DNA from 3 places in the Bradyrhizobium sp. PUT101 genome. Region 1 is predicted to be linked to each of the others. Evidence: predicted binding sites of a transcription regulator. Region 1 holds the regulator's gene; each other region holds the start of a gene.

What was found. The regulator PhoB, encoded in region 1, activates phosphate uptake and scavenging genes when phosphate is short. The targets are predictions, from matches to a motif close to TGTCATNNANCTGTCAT.
Region 2: ACSHT2_RS00950 (RNA degradosome polyphosphate kinase) is a predicted target of PhoB. The motif match lies at 5,140-5,156, and genes of this name have one in related genera.
Region 3: ACSHT2_RS21605 (DUF2794 domain-containing protein) is a predicted target of PhoB. The motif match lies at 1,545-1,561, and genes of this name have one in related genera.

Annotation. Positions count from the first base shown of each region.
Region 1 is NZ_CP197207.1:3,818,879-3,826,239, reverse strand. It holds gene ACSHT2_RS18705 (ATP-binding protein) at 1-547, shown strand, start outside; gene pstS (phosphate ABC transporter substrate-binding protein PstS) at 697-1,710, shown strand; gene pstC (phosphate ABC transporter permease subunit PstC) at 1,889-2,878, shown strand; gene pstA (phosphate ABC transporter permease PstA) at 2,883-3,728, shown strand; gene pstB (phosphate ABC transporter ATP-binding protein PstB) at 3,725-4,546, shown strand; gene phoU (phosphate signaling complex protein PhoU) at 4,558-5,274, shown strand; gene phoB (phosphate regulon transcriptional regulator PhoB) at 5,289-5,996, shown strand; gene ACSHT2_RS18670 (GcrA family cell cycle regulator) at 6,231-6,743, opposite strand; gene ACSHT2_RS18665 (aspartate aminotransferase family protein) at 7,202-7,361, shown strand, end outside.
Region 2 is NZ_CP197207.1:210,137-217,497, forward strand. It holds gene ACSHT2_RS00940 (sensor histidine kinase) at 1-1,300, shown strand, start outside; gene ppx (exopolyphosphatase) at 1,358-2,860, opposite strand; gene ACSHT2_RS00950 (RNA degradosome polyphosphate kinase) at 2,876-5,065, opposite strand; gene ACSHT2_RS00955 (chromosomal replication initiator DnaA) at 5,220-5,897, opposite strand; gene ACSHT2_RS00960 (CDP-alcohol phosphatidyltransferase family protein) at 5,991-6,533, opposite strand; gene purM (phosphoribosylformylglycinamidine cyclo-ligase) at 6,690-7,361, shown strand, end outside.
Region 3 is NZ_CP197207.1:4,450,668-4,458,028, reverse strand. It holds gene ACSHT2_RS21615 (Bax inhibitor-1/YccA family protein) at 1-354, shown strand, start outside; gene ACSHT2_RS21610 (N-acetyltransferase family protein) at 502-1,041, shown strand; gene ACSHT2_RS21605 (DUF2794 domain-containing protein) at 1,109-1,480, opposite strand; gene ACSHT2_RS21600 (DUF1223 domain-containing protein) at 2,003-2,779, opposite strand; gene acnA (aconitate hydratase AcnA) at 3,006-5,726, opposite strand; gene ccmA (heme ABC exporter ATP-binding protein CcmA) at 5,969-6,571, shown strand; gene ccmB (heme exporter protein CcmB) at 6,846-7,361, shown strand, end outside.

The DNA.
Region 1 (7,361 bases):
GCGCCTGATCGACGATTTGCTGTCGCTGTCGCGGGTCGAGCTGTCGGCTCATGTCCGGCCCGACACCCTGGTCGACCTCATACCGATCATCCGCCAGGTCGCCGACGGGCTCGAGCCGCTGGCGCGCGAGCGCCAGGTCGAGGTGGAGATCGATCTGCCGGAGCTGCCGGTGATGATCGCGGGGGACCGCGAGGAACTGCTCCGCCTGTTCGAGAACCTGATCGAGAACGCGCTCAAATACGGCGCCTCCGGCGGACGCGTCATTGTGTCGCTGACACCAGGCATCGCCGCTGATGGAACTCAGGAAATCCGGGTCTTGGTCCGCGATTTCGGCCCCGGCATCGCACCGGAGCACCTGCCGCGGCTGACCGAGCGCTTCTACCGGGTGGACGTCGGCGACAGCCGCTCGCAAGGCGGGACCGGCCTCGGATTATCGCTGGTGAAACATATTCTTAACCGCCATCGCGGCCGCCTTCTGATTGAAAGCGTGCCCAAGCAGGGCGCCACTTTCACCGCCTGTTTTCCCCAGGTGAAGACTTCGGCTTGACCTGAAATTCAAGCAATTTCAATCGCTTGTCGGTGTCATCCAGCTGTCACGAAACCTTCGTAAAAGCACAGCCGACCGCCCCTAAACGAGCGGCGCGGGGAGCGCGATCGGGCGCGGATGGCGCTTCGCTCCCCTGTATGGAGACCAGCATGAATTTCATCAAAACTATGGTTGCTGCGGGCTTGGTCGCCGCAACGACGACGGCGGCCTTCGCAGCCGATATCACCGGTGCCGGTGCGACCTTCCCGTTCCCGCTCTATTCCAAGTGGGCTGACGCCTACAAGAAGGAGACCGGCAACGGTCTGAACTACCAGTCGATCGGTTCGGGCGGCGGCATCAAGCAGATCCAGGCCAAGACCGTCACCTTCGGCGCGAGCGATATGCCCCTCAAGCCTGAGCAGCTTGAAAAGGACGGAATGATCCAGTGGCCGCAGGCGATGGGTGCCTTGGTGCCGGTCGTCAATCTCGAAGGGATCAAGTCGGGCGAACTGGTGTTTTCTGGCGAGTTGCTGGGCGACATCTATCTGGGCAAGGTCAAGACATGGAATGACCCGGCGATCGCCAAGCTTAATCCCAAGGTGAAGCTCCCCTCGGACGCCATCACCGTCGTGCGTCGGTCGGACGGCTCCGGCACCACGTTCATCTGGACCGATTTCCTTACGAAGACGAATGCCGAGTGGAAGACGAAGGTCGGTGCCGGTACCGCGGTCGAGTGGCCAACGGGTGTTGGCGCCAAAGGCAATGAAGGCGTCGCGGGCAATGTCAGCCAGACCAAGAACTCGATCGGCTATGTCGAGTATGCCTATGCCAAGCAAAACAAGCTGACCTACGGTGCCCTGATCAACAAGTCTGGCAAGACCGTGCAGCCGACCGTTGCGGCCTTCCAGGCTGCGGCCGCCAACGCCGACTGGGCCGGCTCCAAGAACTACTATGTGATCCTGACCGACCAGCCCGGTGAAACGTCGTGGCCGATTACCGGCGCGACCTTCATCTTGATGCACAAGGATGCGACCGACAAGGCGGCGTCCCAGGAAGCCATCAAGTTCTTCAAGTGGGCGTTCGAGAAGGGCGACAAGATGGCGGAGGAGCTCGATTACATCCCGATGCCCGACACGGTCGTGAAGCAGATCGAGAAGACGTGGGCTGCCGAGATCAAGAGCTGATTGCAGCGTACTGAAACTCGCGCTCCGCCTCGGCGGGGCGCGAGTGAAAGAACGGCCCGGAATCCCAGGATTCCGGGTCCTTGAGACCACCCGGAACGACGCGGCAAACCGTCGAAAACGACCGCCTTTGGCGGCATGCAGATGGCGTAAGGCAAAACAGGGGATCGGCGTGGCAGAGATGGCCGTTCAGAGCGATGCAATCGACGACGCCGGACCGTATGATCGCGCCAAGGCCTTGGGCGCGTTCAAGCTCGGTGACGTCACCTTCTACTGGGTCACGCGGCTTTCCGCGATCTCGGTGCTGCTGATCCTCGGCGGCATTATCATTTCGCTGATCGTGGGCGCCTTCCCGGCGATCAAGGAATACGGCCTGTCGTTCCTGTGGACGCAGCGCTGGGCCCCTTCGGCCGATCCGCCCGTGCTCGGCGCGCTCGGGCCGATGTACGGTACGCTCGTCACCTCCTTCATCGCGATGCTGATCGCCATTCCCGTCGGTCTCGGCATTGCGATCTTCCTCACCGAGCTCTGTCCGCAATGGTTGCGCCGCCCGATCGGCATGGCGATCGAACTGCTCGCCGGCATTCCTTCGATCATCTACGGCATGTGGGGCTTCTTCGTGCTGGGGCCGTTCCTGGCCAACACCTTCCAGCCCTTCATGATCAGGGTGTTCGACGGCGTGCCCGTGCTCGGCGCGATCTTCGCAGGTCCCCCGTCCTATCTCAGCCTGTTCAATGCCGCGCTGATCCTCGCCATCATGGTGCTGCCCTTCATCACCTCGATCTCGGTCGACGTGTTCAAGACGGTGCCGCCGGTGCTGAAGGAAGCCGCCTACGGTGTCGGCTGCACCACGTGGGAAGTCGTGCGCAGCGTAGTGATCCCGTATACCCGCGTCGGCATCATCGGTGGCGTCATGCTGGCGCTGGGTCGCGCGCTCGGCGAGACGATGGCCGTGACTTTCATCATCGGCAACTCGTTCCGCATCTCTTCATCGATTTTCGCCCCGGGCACCACGATCTCGGCAGCGATCGCATCCGAGTTCGCCGAGAGCGACGGCTTGCACCAGTCCGGCCTGATCCTGCTCGGCCTGCTCCTGTTCGTGCTGACGTTCTTCGTGCTCGCGGCCGCGCGGCTGATGCTGATGCGCCTGGAAACCAAGGCCGGAAAGTGAAGCCATGAACCCGATCTATTCGCGCCGCCGCCGCTGGGACATCGTCATCCGCGGCCTCTGCATCGCAGCCGCCGCCTTCGGCGTCACCTGGCTCGCGCTGATCCTGGTCACGCTGCTCTACAACGGCTTGGCCGGGCTCAACCTTCAGGTCTTCACCGCAGACACGCCGCCGCCCGGATCGACCGAGGGCGGCCTGCGCAACGCCATCGTCGGCTCGCTGATCATGACCGTGATCGGCGTCGGCATCGGCGCGCCGCTCGGCATGTTCGCCGGCACCTATCTTGCCGAATACGGACGCAACGACAGGCTGACCTCGGTCATCCGTTTCATCAACGACATCCTGCTCTCGGCGCCCTCGATCATCATCGGCCTGTTCATCTACGGTGCGGTCGTGGTGCCGATGCGAGGCTTCTCGGCAATCGCTGGCGCGCTGGCGCTCGCCGTGATCGTGATCCCGGTCGTGGTGCGCACCACGGAGGACATGCTGCTGCTGGTGCCGAACCCGCTGCGTGAGGCGGCCTCCGCGCTCGGGCTGCCGCGTTCGCTGGTGATCAAGCGGATCGCCTACCGTGCGGCGCGCTCGGGCCTCATCACCGGCGTGCTGCTGGCCACGGCTCGCGTCGCGGGCGAGACCGCGCCGCTGCTGTTTACGGCGCTGTCGAACCAATTCTTCAGCCTCGGCCTGGACAAGACGATGGCCAACCTGCCGGTGACCATCAACAACTTCGTGCAGAGCCCCTACGCCTACTGGAAGCAACTCGCCTGGAGCGGTGCGCTGCTGATCACCCTGACTGTGCTTGCCCTGAACATTGGCGCCCGCATCCTTGGTGCCGAGAGGACCGCAAAATGAGTGAAATGTCTGTTTCCGTAAGCGCGCCGACCGTTCACCCCGGCTCGCATCCGCTGCCCGAGGCGCCTGCCAAGGTCACGGCGCGCAACCTCAACTTCTACTACGGTGAGCACCATGCGCTGAAGAACATCAATCTGGCGCTCGGCACCAATCGCGTCACGGCCTTCATCGGCCCGTCCGGCTGCGGCAAGTCGACCCTGCTGCGTATCTTCAACCGGATGTACGACCTCTACCCGGGCCAGCGCGCCACCGGCCAGCTCATGCTCGACCACACCAACATGCTCGACCCCAAGCTCGACCTCAATCTGCTGCGCGCCCGGGTCGGCATGGTGTTCCAGAAGCCGACCCCGTTCCCGATGACGATCTACGAGAACATCGCCTTCGGGATCCGCCTCTACGAGAAGATCTCGAAATCGGAGATGGACGATCGCGTGGAGAAGGCCCTGCGCGGCGGCGCGCTGTGGAACGAGGTCAAGGACAAGCTCAACGCCTCCGGCCTGTCGCTCTCCGGCGGCCAGCAGCAGCGCCTCTGCATTGCCCGTACCGTCGCGGTGCGGCCCGAGGTGATCCTGTTCGACGAGCCCTGCTCGGCGCTCGACCCGATCTCGACCGCCAAGGTCGAGGAGCTGATCCAGGAATTGTCCGAGAACTACACGATCGCGATCGTCACCCACAACATGCAGCAGGCGGCCCGCGTCTCCGACAAGACCGCCTTCATGTATCTCGGCGAGCTGATCGAGTTCGACGACACCAGCAAGATCTTCACGTCGCCGACCGACCGGCGCACGCAGGATTACATCACCGGCCGGTTCGGCTGAGGAGACGGAACATGGGTTCTGAACATACCGCAAAGGCTTTCGACACCGACCTGCAGGAGCTCACCCGCCTGGTCGCTGAGATGGGCGGCATTGCCGAGCGCATGATCGTCGATTCCGTCGACGCGCTGATCCGCCGCGACGTCACGCTCGGTCAGCGCGTCGTCACCACCGACGCCGAGCTCGATATGCTGCAGAAGCGCATCGAGGAGCGCGCCGTGCTCACCATCGCCCGCCGCCAGCCGATGGCGGTCGATCTGCGCGAGATCGTCGGCGCCATGCGCGTCGCGACCGATCTCGAGCGCATCGGCGATCTCGCCAAGAACATGGGCAAGCGCGTCGCGGCGCTGGAGACCGACTTCCACCCGCTCAAACTGTTCCGCGGGCTGGAGCACATGACCGACCTCGTGCAGCAGCAGGTCAAGTCGGTGCTGGACGCCTATGCCGCGCACGATCTGCCGGCGGCGATGGCGGTGTGGAAAGGCGACGAGGAAGTCGACGCCATCTGCACCTCGCTGTTCCGCGAACTCCTCACCTACATGATGGAGGATCCGCGCAACATCTCTTTCTGCATCCATTTGATGTTCTGTGCCAAGAACATCGAGCGGATCGGTGACCACGCCACCAACATCGCCGAGACCGTGTTCTACATGATCGAGGGCCAGGCGATCACCGACAAGCGGCCGAAGGGCGACATGACGACCTTCGCCACGACGGTGCCGAATACCTAAGGAGCGACGACAACATGGGCGCACGCATTATGGTGGTTGAGGACGAGGAAGCTCTCACCGAGCTTCTCCGCTACAACCTCGAAGGCGACGGCTATGACGTCGAGACGGTTATGCGCGGCGACGACGCCGACACCCGCCTCAAGGAGCACATTCCCGATCTGATCGTGCTCGACTGGATGCTGCCGGGCCTGTCGGGCATCGAGCTGTGCCGGCGGCTGCGCACCCGTCCCGAAACCAAGCAGCTGCCGATCATCATGCTTACCGCGCGCGGCGAGGAGAGCGAGCGGGTGCGGGGACTTGCGACCGGTGCCGACGATTACATCGTCAAGCCGTTCTCGGTGCCGGAGCTGCTGGCGCGCGTGAAGGGTCTGCTCAGGCGCGCCAGCCCCGAGCGGCTCGCCACCGTGCTCGCCTATGGCGACATCGAGCTCGACCGCGACAAGCGCCGCGTGGCGCGCTCGGGCCGGCCGATCGATCTCGGCCCGACCGAATATCGTCTGCTGGAGTTCTTCCTGGAGCATCCCGGCCGCGTGTTCTCGCGCGAGCAGCTGCTCGACAGCGTCTGGGGCCGCGACATCTACATCGACGAGCGCACTGTCGACGTCCACATCGGCCGCCTGCGCAAGCTGCTCAATCTCGGCCGCGAGCAGGATCCGATCCGCACCGTCCGTGGCGCCGGCTATGCGCTGGACGATCGGTTCGCGAAGGCGGAGCAGACCTGAGTTTTGTGAATGTCGAATTAGCGAGCCGCGGCAACAATCTTGGCCGTCATCCCGGGGCGCGCGTAGTGCGAGCCCGGGATCCAAAACCACAGGACGTGGTTTGGCGAAGACTCGCAGTAGCCATCTCGCGCAATCACTGCGCCCTGTGGTTATGGATCCCCGCCTCCGCGGGGATGACACCGAGTAAGTCGAGCCGTCATCATGTGACGGCTGCAATCAGCCAGATCTATAAGCTCACCGCGTGCCCGGCTTCGCCGGTGCGCGCCGCCGATCCGCTGCGGGCTGATACGCCACGCGCGAATGCTGCGCGCAGTAGGGCAGGCCCGAGAGCGCCTTGCCGCCGCAGAAGAAGAAATCCGGGCTGGAGGGATCGCCGACCGGCCAGTGGCAGGTTGCCTCGTTCAATTCCAGCAGCGACAGCCGCTGGCTCATCGGCACCACGTTGTCGTAGGTGACGGGCTCGGCCTCCACCTCGACCTCGAAGGCCTGCGCCAGCGCGGTGTTGCCGCGGGCGACGGGGCGGGTCACCCGCATCATGTGCTGCGCAGGCCGGGCCTTGCGCGGCCGGGGCGCTGCCGATGAAGGGCTCTTGGCGCGGCCGGACAAGCCGAGCCGGTGCACTTTGCCGATCACGGCATTGCGGGTCACATTGCCGAGCTCCGCCGCGATCTGGCTGGCCGAAAGTCCGGCCTCCCAAAGCTTTTTCAGCTGCTCGACGCGATCATCGGACCAGGTCAAAACCGTCATTGCACCCTTTCCCTCGCTGCGCGCCTGCCATCCTGGGGCCTTCGCAGCGATTGCCTAAGCCTTGAAAAACCCGTGCCGCCAGAATCCCCTAAGGCTCGCCGGGCGCGCTCAAGACGCCCGAACGTTTACGCCGGTACATGAGGACTTAGAGGATCAGAACTGCTGCACGAGATGTCGTATCTGACAGTCCAAACGCTACAATATGGCGTGACTCCCGCGCAAGAGTCCGCCGACTCGCGTCCACATGTTCCGTGGTGAAAATCCCGCAAAATCGGCACCGCAAGACTACGGATTCAGCGTTTCGCGAGGCTTTCCAGGCGGCATTGACACCCGTCTTGTCAGGCATAAGATAGCCCCACGTGCCGCCCTTAAAAGGCGGCACGTTTCGTTTTCCGGGCCGGTCAATGGTGCGTTGCGCAATGCACGCGTCACACCGTCCGCAACATTCAAGTGACGTCATGACTAACAGCGCCGCGCCGCATTTGCTCCCCGTTTTCGCCAGGGCCGACCTCGGTTTCGAGCGCGGCGAAGGCTGCTGGCTGATCGCGACCAATGGGGATCGCTATCTCGATTTCACCTCCGGCGTGGCGGTGAATGCGCTCGGCCATGCGCATCCCA
Region 2 (7,361 bases), 3.6 Mb from region 1:
TGCCGGCGCCGGGCTGACGCTGCTGTTCGAACGCCACGTCACGCGCACCATCGGCGACGACCTCGACATCTATCTGAAGCAACTCGTCGCGGGTATCGACGCCGATGCACAGGGCAAGCTGGTGGTGGGCCGGCCGCCGGCCGACCCGCGTTTTGCCGATCCTCTTTCGGGCTTGTACTGGCAAGTATCGGACGACGCCGGTCAGGTGCTGCGTTCGCGTTCGCTGTGGGACGCGGCGTTGGACCTACCGCAGGATGAGCTGTCGCCGCGGGAATTGCACCATCATGTTATCCTGGGGCCCGCGAACACGCGGCTCCTGGTCAGTGAGCGCCGCGTGTTGCTCACGGTCGGCGACCGCCGCGCGCCGGTGCGCGTCGCTGTGGCGGCCGATCTCGCCCGCGTGTCGGCCGCCGGCTCGCAATTCGCCAGGGAGCTGGCGCTGGCGCTCGGCCTGCTCGGGCTGGTGCTGGCGGCGGCCACCTCGATCCAGGTCGGACTGGGATTGCGTCCGCTCGACGCACTTCGCCGCGGTGTCGCTGACGTCCGCTCCGGGCAACGCAAGCATCTCCCCGTCGATGTCCCTGCCGAGGTGAAGCCTCTGGTGGAGGAGGTGAACAGCCTGATCGACGCCCAGGAGCGCGAGATCGAGCGTTCGCGCAGCCGCGCCGCTGACCTGGCGCATGGGCTGAAGACGCCGCTCGCCGCACTCGCGGCCGATGTCGCGCGTTTGCGTCAGCGAGGCGAGCGGGACGTCGCCCAGGCAATCGAAGCCGTCGGCGATACGATGAGCCGACACGTCGACCGCGAGCTGGCGCGCGCCCGGGCGCGGGGGACGGCACGACAGCGCGGCGGTATTTCCACGCCCCTCAGACCGCTTGTCGAATCCCTGGTGCTCACGCTGGCGCGCACGCCGGCTGCCCAGCGGCTCGCATTCGAGACCTTCATAACCGGCGAGCCGAGCGTGCCGCTCGATCGCACTGATCTGGCCGAAGTGCTCGGCAATCTCCTGGAAAATGCCGCCCGTCACGCCACGAGCAAGGTGCGTATTGGCGCCGAGGCCTGCGCGAATCCGGCGATCTCGGTCGAGGACGACGGCCCGGGAATCGCTTCCGCTGAACGTGCCCGCGTGCTCGAACGCGGTGTAAGGCTGGATGAGCGCGGCGAAGGTGCCGGTCTCGGCCTCGCGATCGTTCAGGATGTGCTCAGCGCCTATGGATGGCAGCTTGTTCTCACCGATTCCGAACTCGGCGGACTGAAAGCCATCGTCGCGCCGGAGGACAGCCGCCACCTCGTGGCGTGACCGGCCTGCTCGTTGCACGCCCCGACGGGCCAGGCAGCGTTGCACTGCTTCTGTTTGTCAGCGCCTTACGATCGAGCCGGCGCGGCCAATCAGGCGGGCGAGCTGACGGAAGCGGCTGCCGACTCGGTCGGCGACGAGGTCGCCGAGCCGGTGCTCGAACACCAGCATCAATTTGCGGCCCACGCTGCGGAAATGCGTGGCGGGCAGGACGCCCGGACGCGCCGCCGAGATCAGATGCGCGACGCGGAATGCAGCGCCCAGCAGGCGCGCGCGTTCGAGCTGGGCCGGCGTCAGCAGCTCCTGCATGTTGGTCGGCGGCTGGTTTTCCTCGCTCAGGCCGGCATAGCGATAGAACACGGACAGGCCGACGAAGGCGCGCTCGGTGTGGGTGATCGCGCCGAAATTGCCGTTGACGACGAGGCTGAGCGTCTGCTCGCCGCGATGGTCGGGATGCACGCGCCAGCCGATGTCGGACAGCAGGCACGCGGTATGGCGCAGGCGGCGGTCCTCTTCGGTCTCGCGCAGCTTCACGACGCGCACGAGGCGGTCGGTCCAGGCGATCAGCTCGCGGGCGTGTTTCGCCGAGCGTGACAGCAACTGATTCAGCTCCTCGGCCGCGCAGATCAGCCCGTCCTCGTTGCGTGCGGCCTCCGGCAGCTTCTCGTGCAGGAGGCCCTCGCGCACACCGAAGGTCGAGAACACGATGTTCTTCGGCTTTGCAACGCGGATGACGTGCTCGAGCACCAGCGCCGCATAGGTGAGGAGCGGGCGCCGCGCATCGGCGACGATCTCGATGTCGGCGAGCATGTCGGCGGCAGCGAGGCGCCGGAGACGGCGGGAGAAGTCGAGCGCCTCGGCGGCCGAAATCGAATAGCCGTGCATCACCTGGAGCGGATAGCCGCTCTGGATGATGTGGATGCGCGCGAGCGCGCGCCAGGTGCCGCCGACGGCATAAAAGGTGCGGCCGCGGCCCGCGGTGAGCTGCGGCACCTCGTCGAGTTCTTCGCGCACGATGCGATCGGCGCGCTTGAGCGATTTGTGGGCGAGGTCCTGGAGCGCGAGGCCGCCGAGCGGCAGCGTCACGCCGCTGCGCACGGTGTTCTTGCGCACATCGATCAGCTCGAGCGAGCCGCCGCCGAGGTCACCGACGATGCCGTCGGGCAGATGGATGCCGGAGATCACGCCGAGCGCCGACAGCCGTGCCTCGCGCGGACCCGACAGGATCTCGATCTTCACCGCGCAGATGCGCTCGGCCTTGGCGATGAAGTCGGGGCCGTTGGAGGCGTCGCGGCAGGCCGCGGTCGCAATCGCGAACACGCGTCCGACCTGCATCACGCGGCACAATGCGCGGAAGCGCTTGAGCGAGGTCAGCGCCTTGTCGACGGCGTCGGGCGCGAGCAGACCCGTGCTCTGCACCTCGCGCCCGAGGCCGCACAGCGTCTTCTCGTTGAAGATCGGGATGAGGCTCCGCGTCAATCCCTCGTAGACGACGAGACGGACCGAGTTGGAGCCGATGTCGATAACCGCGACGCTAGAGCCGCGCTTGCGCGGCCGCTTCACGTCGCAAATCCCCGATCAGGATTGATGGCGTTCGTTCCGGCGCGTGAGACGACGCGGCGAGGATTCCTTGAGCGACTTTCCACGGCCAGACAGACTCGGATTTGTCATGAAGTAGTTGTGGACGTTGAAAGGCTCCTCGCCCTTCGCGGTCTTCATACGCGTTGACGACCCATCCGGCAACAATTGCCAGCTCTGCTCATTGTCCTTCAGGTTCGCGACCATGATCTGTTCGAGAACCTGCTGATGCACCGTGGGATTTTGCAGCGGGCACAGCACTTCGACGCGGCGGTCGAGGTTGCGCGGCATCATGTCGGCCGACGAGATATACACAGCCGCTTTCGCGCTCGGCAGCCCCTGGCCCATGCCGAAGCAGTAGATTCGGCCGTGTTCGAGGAAGCGCCCGATGATCGACTTGACCCGGATGTTCTCCGACAGGCCGGGGATGCCGGGCCTGAGGCAACAGATGCCGCGCACCACGAGCTCGACCTGGACCCCGGCCTGGGAGGCCTCGTAGAGCGCGTCGATGATGTCGGGGTCGACCAGCGCGTTCATCTTCATCCAGACCGCGCCGGTCCGGCCGTGCCGCGCATGCGCGGTCTCGCCTTGAATGTGCTCGATGATACGCTTGCGCAGCGTCAGCGGCGACACCGCCATCTTCTCGAGGTCGCTGGGCGCGGCATAGCCGGTGATGAAATTGAACACGCGCGCGGCATCGCGGCCGATGGTCGGATCGGAGGTGAAATAGGAGAGATCGGTGTAGATGCGCGCGGTGACCGGGTGATAGTTGCCGGTGCCGGTATGGATGTAAGTCCTGAGGCTGCCGCCCTCGCGGCGCACGACCATCGAGAGTTTTGCGTGCGTCTTCAATTCGAGGAAGCCGTAGACCACCTGCACGCCGGCGCGTTCGAGATCGCGCGCCCAGCGAATGTTGGCTTCTTCGTCGAAGCGCGCCTTCAGCTCGATCAACGCCGTGACGGATTTGCCCGCTTCCGCCGCTTCCGCGAGCGCGCGCACGATCGGCGAGTTGTTGGAGGTGCGGTAGAGCGTCTGCTTGATCGCGACGACATCAGGGTCGCGCGCGGCCTGCTGGAGGAACTGCACCACCACGTCGAAGGATTCATAAGGGTGATGGACGATGAGGTCTTTCTGCCGGATCGCGGCGAAGATGTCGCCCGCATGCTCGCGCACGCGCTCGGGGTGGCGCGGCACGTAAGGGGTGAATTCGAGGTCAGGCCGGTCGAGGCGCGTGAGCTGCGAGAGTTCATTCATGGCGAGCACGCCGTCGACCAGGAACACCTCGTCGTCGGCCGCCGACAGCGCATGCTGCACGAAACTGCGCAGCTCCTCCGGCATCTTGGCGTCGATCTCGAGCCGGATCACGGATCCGCGCCGGCGGCGCTTCAGCGCGGTCTCGAACAGGCGGACGAGGTCCTCCGCCTCTTCCTCGATTTCGAGTTCGGAGTCGCGGATGATCCGGAAAGCGCCCTGGCCGTGCAGATTGTAGCCGGGGAACAGGCGGTTGATGAACAGGGCGGTTGCCTGCTCCAGCGAGATCAGGCGCACCGTGCCTTCGGCCGGCAGGCGGATGAAACGGTCGATCTTGCCCGGCATGCGGATCAGCGCGTTCATCTGCTTGCCGTCGGCGGCGCGCGTGAGCTGGAGCGCCATGGTGAAGCCGAGGCTCGGAATGAACGGGAAGGGGTGGGCCGGATCGATCGCGAGCGGGGTCAGCAGCGGAAAGACGTTGTTGAGAAAGTAGTCCTCGATCCAGGTCCGTTCCGCCTTGGTGACTTCCTTGCCGTCGATCAGCACGATGCCGACTTCGGCCAGTGCGCCGCGCAGGTCGCGCCAGATCGCCTGCTGGTCGGAGGCAAGTTGAGAGACCGTGCGGTTGATCAGTGCGAGCTGCTCCGACGGCGTCAGGCCATCGGGGCTGCGCTCGGCAATGCCCTCGCGCACCTGGGCCTTGATGCCTGCGACGCGGACCATGAAGAACTCGTCGAGGTTATTCGCCGAAATCGACAGGAATCGCACCCGCTCCAGCACGGGGTGGCTGGGATTGACCGCTTCCTCCAGAACGCGGCGGTTGAAATGCAGCCAGGACAGCTCGCGGTTGATGAACCGTTCGGGGCTGGACGCGATCGCCGGTAGCCCCTCGGCCACCGGTGGTTGTTCTTTGGTTTCAATGGCTTGCGCAGAGTCCATCAGAAGTCGGTCCATCCTGTCTCGCCTCACTTTGCGACTTATGCGCAAAACCCCGGGGAGCATGTGTTACACCGATGACGTTTCGATGACATTGATGTTCCGCTGTTTCGCCGCGTCAAGCGGGCCTCAGGTGGCTCTGGCAGCCCCGGGCCGATCAGGCGTCCCGGAGCAGCTCGGCGGCAAGCGCCCGGGTGACGGGGCGGCCGAGCCGCAGGGCTTCGCTGTCGAGCAGCTCCACGGCCTGCCGGGCGGCGGCCGAGGAGCGCTCCAGGCGGGTGGCGAGGTAGCCGACCACGCTCTCGTCCACGGTGAGCTGGCGGTCGGCGCAGAATTTGACGATCAGGCCGCGGAAGAGCTGGTCGTCGGGGGGCAGCAGCGCGACCACCGGAACAGCCCGCAGGCGCGAGCGCAGGTCGCGAAGCTCGATCTCCAGCGAGGCCGGCGTCTCGCGTCCGGTGAGGAGGACGTAGGCGCCGTCCTCGCGGGCGAGGTTCATCAGGTGAAAGAGGGCGCGCTCGTCAAAATCGCCGGCCTTGAGATCTTCGACCACCAGCGCGCCGGTGGCGAGCGCGCCCGGAACGCCTGCCGCGGTCAGTGAATTGGCCGTGGTCGAGCGGGCGCCGGCTTCCTCGGCCCAGATCGCGGCGAGATGGCTCTTGCCGCTTCCTTCCGGGCCGGCCAGCCACATGATCCGGTTCGGCCATTCCGGCCAGCTGTCGATCAGGCCGAGACCGGCCGCATTGGCGGGGCCTTCGAGGAAGTTGTCCCTGCTGAGGCTCTCCGCATGCGGCAGCGAGAACGCCAATTGTCGGGGATGGACGCGGCCTGCCACGCTTGCTTTGCTCCATGCCGGCGCGCCGGCCCGTTTGAAGAGGTTCGACTTGATCGTGCGGGACTTGGCCTTTTGCGGGGCCGCATCCCCGGCTCATTTGGCCTCGATCGTGCTCATGTGCCGCAGCCACTCGACGAGATAGAGCGACACGGAGGAGAGCGTGAAGACCGTGACGAGGCCCATCAGGATGATATCATAAGGTGCCGGCTTGAAGCCGAAGGCAAGCGCCGCCAGCACCAGCGCCGCGAACGCCACCTGTGCCACGGTGTTGAGCTTGGACACCTTCGACGGCTTCATCTCGACGGGCCGGTCGAACAGCCAGGATACCATCACCGCGGCGACGATCATGATGTCGCGCGAGACCACCAGGATCACGATCCAGCGCGGGATCGCACCCCAGATGCCGAGTGCCATGTAGATCGAGACCAGCAGCGCCTTGTCCGCGAGCGGATCGAGCAGGGCGCCGAGCTCGCTCGTCATGTTGAAGCGCTTGGCCAAGAAGCCGTCCACGGCATCGCTGATGCCGGCAATCAGGAAGACGGCGAATGCCACCTCCATTTGGCTCGACACGATGGCCCAGACGATGATCGGGACCAGCATGATGCGGCCCAGGGTAATGATGTTCGGAATACTCACGAAAGCGCTTCCCGGCACCCGGCCTGACCTCGAATCCGACCCCCTCGGGAGGCTGAACCGGTTGATATCTACATAGTATAGGGCGGGGCGCCATGCGAGCCATTGCGTGTCCCCGGAATTCGACGTAACCAGCCGCAAACCCACTGGAAATCGGGCATGACCGACCGCAAAAACGGCCTCACCTACGCCGATTCAGGCGTCGATATCGACGCGGGCAACCGCCTCGTCGACCTGATCAAGCCGATGGTGCGCGCCACCGCACGGCCGGGCGCCGACGCCGAGATCGGCGGCTTCGGCGGCCTGTTCGACCTCAAGGCGGCCGGTTTCAAGGACCCGGTCCTCGTGGCCGCGACCGACGGTGTCGGCACCAAGGTCAAGATCGCGATCGAGACCGGGCTGCATGGCGGCATCGGCATCGACCTCGTTGCCATGAGCGTCAACGACCTCGTGGTGCAGGGCGCCGAGCCGCTGTTTTTCCTGGACTATTTCGCCTGCGGCAAGCTCGATCCCGAGGCCGCCGCCGCGATCGTCGCAGGCGTTGCGGAGGGATGCCGCGAATCCGGCTGCGCCCTGATCGGCGGCGAGACCGCCGAGATGCCCGGCCTCTACAAGGACGGCGATTATGACCTGGGCGGCTTTGCCGTCGGCGCCGCCGAGCGCGGTACGCTGTTGCCGCGCAAGGACATCGCGGCGGGCGACGCCGTGATCGGGCTCGCCTCGTCGGGGGTGCATTCCAACGGCTTCTCGCTGGTGCGCAAGATCGTGGAACAGTCCGGCCTCGGCTTCGGGGCGCAGGCGCCGTTCGCGCCCGTGATGACGCTCGGCGGC
Region 3 (7,361 bases), 630 kb from region 1:
ACCGCGGCGACCTTCGGTGCGCTGAGCCTCTACGGCTACACCACCAAGCGTGACCTCACCGGGATGGGCTCGTTCCTGTTCATGGGCCTGATCGGCATCGTCCTCGCCAGCCTGGTGAACCTGTTCCTGGCCAGCTCGATGCTGCAGTTCATCGTGTCGGTGGTCGGCGTGCTGGTGTTCTCGGGCCTCACCGCCTGGGATACGCAGCGGCTGAAGAACGACTACATCTACGGCTACGCCTCGGCCGGCGGTGACATCGCAGAGCGTGCGGCCATCACCGGCGCGCTGTCGCTGTACCTGAACTTCATCAACCTGTTCACGCTGCTGCTGCAGCTGCTCGGCCAGCGCGAGTAAGCGCAACGACGAGAGAACGGACACGAACCCCGGCCGAGAGGCCGGGGTTTTTGTTTGCGTAACGCTCCGTCATGGCCGGGCTTGTCCCGGGTATAACGCATGCGGAAACAGCGTTGCTCGTTGCAATACCGCTGCTATCTTGCCGCCATGTCCGCACCCGAAATCAGGCCCACCACAGAGGCCGACATTCCCGCCATCACCGCCATCTACCAGCAGGCCGTCCGCGAGGGCACGGCGACGTTCGAGCTGGAGCCGCCCGACCTCGCCGAGATGACGCGTCGCTACCGCGCGCTGATCGACGGCGGCTATCCCTATTTCGTCGCCATGCTCGAAGGCAGCATTGCCGGCTATGCCTATGCCGGCGCCTACCGGCCGCGGCCGGCCTACCGCTTCACGGTGGAGAACTCGATCTATCTCGATCCCTCCTTCCACCGCCGCGGTCTCGGCTCGTTGCTGCTGGAACGGCTGATCACCGAATGCGAGGCGCGCGGCTTCCGCCAGATGATCGCGGTGATCGGCGATTCCGCCAACGCCGGATCGATCGGCGTGCACACCAGGGCCGGCTTCAAGATGATCGGCACGCATCCCAATGTCGGGCTGAAATTCGGCCGCTGGCTGGACACGGTGATGATGCAGCGCGACCTCGGCGAGGGCGCGAGCACGGTGCCGGAGAAACAGGTTCTGTAGGCGGGGTGAGCCACCGGGGCGGCGCTTTGCGCCGACCCGGTGGCTCATCCGGGCTGCGAAAGTCCCGTCACACCACCGCCAGCTTCCGATCGATCACCAGCAACACCCGTTCCAGCTCGTGGCCGCGGCGCAGGATCAGCCCTGTCGCCGAGATCACGCTGTACATGCCCTGCTTGCGCGCGAGCCGCGGGTCCTTCTCGATGCGATAGATCGGCACTTCCGAGGCGCGGCGATAGACCGAGAACACGGCGCGGTCCTTCAGGAAGTCGATGGCGTAGTCGCGCCACTCGCCGTCGGCGACCATGCGGCCGTAGAGATTGAGAATCCGGTGCAGCTCGAGCCGGTTGAACGTAACCCGGTTCGGCTGCGCATTCGCAGCGGCGGGGCGCGCCGCCGCGCGCTGCTCGCTCGGATCGGCATCCTCCGACATCAGACTCATGGGAAGCGCCTCCTCATCGCAAGACATGAACGCGTCGGCGAAGACCGACCGCGGAACCGCGCTCATGACAATTGCATGATTGCGCCAACCGTTCCGCGCCGCAAGGGGGCCCAACCCATCGAATCGGCCACGAGTCAGGGCACACGCAGGGGTGGAACTCTGTCGCGGCAAACCGTCACGGGATCGTTAGCAGGAATCATAGTATCGCCGCTTTTCTGCCAACCGCCCGCCGCCCTGCATTGCGAAAAGAGACACGTGCGTTGACCCGGTCCTTTCGGTTCCGGATTCCTCAGCCCCCAGCCCCCCGGGGTCGAACAGGATCGGGTCTGTACGCACGGCAAGGAGGGCCAACGCAAGTTGGTCCTTTTTTGTTTGTGTCGGGATGTGTCCGGCAACCGTCATTCCGCGGCGCACGAAGCGCGAACCCGGAATCCATCTACCATCACACAAACTGAGAAATGGATTCCGGGTTCGCGCCAAGAGGCGCGCCCCGGAATGACAGCAGAGTGCGACGCTAGAAAATCAATGCAGCGACGTATAAGCCGCGCCCAGCATCGGGCCGGGCTTCTCCCGGCTGCCGTCCTGGACATAGACCACCGCGCCGTCGACGCCGTCGCGCGTGAGGTTCTCGATCGGCACCGTCCAGCTTTCCGGACGGCCGGTCCAGTCGCCGACCTTGAGCAGGTTGCGCACCACGTTGTGATAGGTGACTTGCTGTCCGCGATTCTCGCCGCGGGTGATCGCGATCGGCACCGACTTGGCAATCGAGCAGATCCAGACCTCGCCGTGCGAGACCGCGGCCTCCTTGCTTGCGGCCACCGAGACGTTGATGTGCTTGCCCGACAGTGACATCGTCACCGGCACGCTCATCACGCCACTGCCCTTGTCGGTCTTGCCGATCGCATTCTCGATGCCGGCGCGATCGCTGCCGATGACATGCGTGGAGCCGTTGACGACGGCCTGTGGCGTGTAGACCTCGCGGTCGCCGCGCATGCGCGAATAGGCACGCTGCCGTGCCGAGAAGCGCGAGTCCGCCAGCGTGTCTTTCCAGCCGAGATAATCCCAATAATCGATCGGCATGCTCAATGCGATGATCGACGGGTCTTTCGAGAGATCGCCGATGATCTGGTCGGCGGGCGGGCAGGACGAGCAGCCCTGCGAGGTAAACAATTCAACAACGGCGCGGGGATCAGCGTGAGCGGGACGGATGACGGCGATGATCGCGCAGATGCCGAAAGCTCCCGACCAGAGGGCACTGGACCAGCGCGAAATCGGATGAGAAGCCGTCATTGTCGTCATGTCGAACGCCGCACACCATTGCTCGTGGGAAAGGGAATCTTATCGCCGGATGGTCACCGTAGTCTTACGGGGCGCGGTACATTCTTCCGTCCAGGCAACCGTCCAAGGGATGGTCGGGCGGGCCCATCTGAAGCGTACCGCAAACGCGCGAAGGCGGCCTTTGATAGGCCGCCTTCGTTTAGGCTTCTACTCACTTCGCAGTGAGCCATCGTTCACAAATCCGCGCTTACGCCGCGAGCTTGCGCAGCACGTAGTGCAGGATACCGCCGTTGCGATAGTAGTCGAGCTCGTCCAGCGTATCGATGCGGCAGAGCAGCGAAACGCGCTGCAGCGAACCGTCGCCGGAGACGATCTCCGCAGTCAGCTTCTGGCGCGGCTTGAGGTCGCCGACGAGGCCGCGCAGCGTGACCTTCTCGTCACCCTTCAGGCCCAGCGACGACCACGAGGTGCCTTCCTCGAAGGTCAGCGGCAGCACGCCCATGCCGACCAGGTTGGAGCGGTGGATGCGTTCGAAGCTCTGGCAAATCACGGCGCGCACGCCGAGCAGGCGCGTGCCCTTCGCGGCCCAGTCGCGCGAGGAGCCGTTGCCGTATTCGGCGCCGGCGAACACCACCAGCGGCACCTTCTCTTCCTGGTACTTCATCGCGGCGTCGTAGATCGACATCTGCTCGCCGTCGGGCCAGTGCTTGGTGAGGCCGCCTTCCGGAATGTTGCCGTCGGCACCCTTCAGCATGAAGTTCTTGATGCGGATGTTGGCGAAGGTGCCGCGCATCATCACTTCATGGTTGCCGCGGCGCGTGCCGTACTGATTGAAGTCGGCCGGACGCACCTGGTGCTCGCTGAGATATTTGCCAGCCGGCGAGGTCAGCTTGATCGAACCGGCCGGCGAGATGTGGTCGGTGGTGATCTTGTCGCCGAACATTGCGAGGATGCGCGCCTCGACGATGTCGGTGACCGGCTCCGGCTCCTTCTTCATGCCGTCGAAATAAGGCGGGTTCTGCACATAGGTCGAAGACATGTTCCAGCGATAGGTCTCGCTCTCGACCGTCTTGATCTTGCGCCAGTTGGTGTCGCCCTTGAACACGTCGGCATACTTCTTCTTGAAGATCGACGCGGTCACGAACTTCTTCATGAGGGCGTTGATCTCTTTCGTCGTCGGCCAGATGTCCTTCAGATACACCGGCTTGCCGTCCTTGCCCTCGCCGAGCGGCTCGGCGGCAAGGTTCTTGGTGACGCTGCCGGCGAGCGCATAGGCGACGACCAGCGGCGGCGAGGCCAGGTAGTTCGCCTGCACGTCCGGCGAGACGCGGCCTTCGAAGTTGCGGTTGCCGGAGAGCACGGCGGCCGCGACGATGCCGTTGTCGTTGATCGACTTCGAGATCTCCTCCGGCAGCGGACCGGAATTGCCGATGCAGGTGGTGCAGCCGAAGCCGACCAGGTTGAAGCCGACCTTGTCGAGATCAGCCTGAAGGCCGGAATTCGCGAGATATTCCGCGACCACCTGGCTGCCCGGCGCGAGCGAGGTCTTCACCCAGGGCTTGGCCTTCAGGCCCTTCTTCACCGCATTGCGGGCGAGCAGGCCGGCGCCGATCAACACGCTCGGGTTGGAGGTGTTGGTGCAGGAGGTGATGGCGGCGATCACGACATCGCCATGGCCGAGATCGTAGTTCTTGCCTTCGACCGGGAAGCGCTTCGCCGGCTCCTCGGCCTTCTTGTACTCGCTGGCGAGTGCGAGCGAAAAGCCTTCCGCGACCGCGGGCAGCGCAATGCGGCCTTCGGGCCGCTTCGGGCCGGCCAATGACGGCACGACGTCGCCGAGATCGAGCGTCAGCGTCTCCGTGAACACCGGGTCGGGCGACTTGGCGGTGCGGAACAGGCCTTGTGCCTTGGCATAGGCCTGCACCAGCGCGACCCGCGCCGAGGCGCGGCCCGAGGTCTTGAGATAATCGAGCGCGGCGGCATCGACCGGGAAGAAGCCGCAGGTCGCGCCATATTCGGGCGCCATGTTGGCGATGGTCGCCTTGTCCGCGACCGAGAGATGGTCGAGGCCCGGGCCGAAGAACTCGACGAACTTGCCGACGACGCCGAGCTTGCGCAGCATCTGCGTCACGGTCAGCACGAGGTCGGTCGCAGTGACGCCTTCCTTCAGCGCACCCTTCAGCTTGAAGCCGACGACGTTGGGCAGCAGCATCGACAGCGGCTGGCCGAGCATGCAGGCTTCCGCCTCGATGCCGCCGACGCCCCAGCCGAGCACGGCCAGACCGTTGACCATGGTGGTGTGCGAATCAGTGCCGACGAGCGAGTCGGGATAAGCCACCTCGAAGGTGCCGGTCTTCCTGCCGACCGTCATCTTCTCCTTCTTGGTCCAGACCGTCTGGGCCAGATATTCGAGGTTGACCTGGTGGCAGATGCCGGTGCCGGGCGGCACGACGGCGAAGTTCGAGAACGCCTTCTGGCCCCACTTCAGGAACTCGTAGCGCTCCTGGTTCTGCTTGTATTCCTCGGTGACGTTCTTGCCGAAGGCCTTGTTGTCGCCGAAGAAGTTCACGATCACGGAGTGGTCGATGACGAGATCGACGGGAACCAGCGGATTGATCTTCTCTGCATCGCCGCCGAGCTTCTGCATCGCGTTGCGCATCGCGGCGAGGTCGACCACCGCGGGCACGCCGGTGAAGTCCTGCATCAGGACGCGCGCGGGACGGAAGGCGATCTCATGCTCCAGCGACTTCTTGCGCAGCCATTTCGACACCGCGACGATGTCTTCCTTCTTGACCGAGCGGCCGTCCTCGTTGCGCAGCAGGTTCTCGAGCAGGACCTTCATCGAATAGGGAAGTTTCGAAATTCCCTTCAGACCATTCTTCTCGGCCGTGGGCAGGCTGTAATACACATAGGTCTTGGCGCCGACCTTGAGGGTCTTTTTGCATTTGAAGCTGTCGAGCGAGGTCATGTAGGAGATCCCAATTGTTAGTTATACCCGGCAGGGGTATTTTAACACCGTTAGCGTATCAGGCTGGGCCGCTTGCAGGGGCAGGTTGAGTTGCTGCATCAAGTAGTTCCGGGCTTATAGAAGCTTTCTAACGGCGCCGCCACAGCCACAATCGTGCCGCAGCAATCCGCGAGCCAAAAATTCCCATGCGCTACCCCAAGATTTCCTGAGGCCTGGCTTTGAGCGGGTTGAAACGAGGCGAGATGCGGCTTTCCGGTCACGAGCTCAGATGCGTGCGGGGCGGACGCGAGGTGTTCGCCGGGCTCGGATTCGCGGCCGCCTCGGGCGAAGCCATCGCGGTGATGGGTCGCAACGGATCGGGCAAGACCTCGCTGCTGCGGCTGATCGCGGGCCTGCTCGTTCCCGCCGGCGGAACGATCGCGCTGGACGGGGGCGATGCCGAGCTGACGGTGCCGGAGCAGTGCCACTATCTCGGCCATCGCGATGCCCTGAAGCCGGCCCTCAGCGTGGCGGAAAATCTGGTCTTTTGGGCTGATTTTCTCGGCGGCGAGCGTTTCGACGCGACTGAGAGCCTCGCCAAAGTCGGCCTCGACCATGCGACCCATCTTCCGGCCGCCTTCCTCTCCGCCGGCCAGCGCCGCCGGCTCTCGCTGGCCCGGCTGCTGACCGTGCGGCGCCCGGTCTGGCTCCTGGACGAGCCGACCACGGCGCTGGACGTGGCCGGCCAGGACATGTTCGGTGGCCTGATGCATGAGCACCTGTCGCGGGGCGGCCTGATCATCGCCGCCACCCACGCGCCGCTCGGCATTGATTCGCGGGAGCTGCGGATTGGGGGGGCGGCGTGAAATTCATCGACCCTCAGTTTTCCAAGTGGCCGGCCGGCGCTCTCTCCGTTCCCTCCCCCCTTATGGGGGAGGGTCAGGGAGGGGGGTGCCACACGGCAGGACCTCTCGCTTCATGCGCTAGGGAAGCAGGCGCTCTGTTGCTGGCCGCCCGCCCCCGACAACCATCCCTCCCGGGGCTACCCCCCTCCCCTACCCTCCCCCACAAGGGGGGAGGGAGCGCAGGGTGCTCGCGGCCAGGCTCCGACGCAGCCGTATCACTCGGCGAGGTCACCCCATGACCGCCCTTGCCGCCCTCATTCGCCGGGACATCCGGATCGCGCTGCGCGTCGGCGGCGGGGCGCTGATCGGGGTGCTGTTCTTTCTGACCGTGGTGGTGCTGATGCCGTTCGCGGTCGGGCCGGATCTGGCGCTGTTGTCGCGGCTCGGACCGGCGATCCTGTGGCTCGGCGCGCTCTTGGCGAGCCTGCTCACCCTGGACCGGCTGTTCATGGCCGACCACGAGGACGGCTCGCTCGACCTGATCACGATGAGCCGGACGCCGCTGGAACTCGCCTGCGCCGCCAAGGCGCTGGCGCATTGGCTGGCCGCCGGCCTGCCGCTGATTGTCGCAACCCCCGTGCTCGGCCTGCTGCTCAACCTCGACATGGTCGCAACCGGCGCCGTGGCGCTGACGCTGCTGGCGGGCACGCCGGCCCTGACCTTCACCGGCATGATCGGCGCGGCACTGGCGGTGACGCTGCACCGCGGCGGGCTGCTGATGGCCGTTCTCGTGTTGCCGCTGTCGATTCCC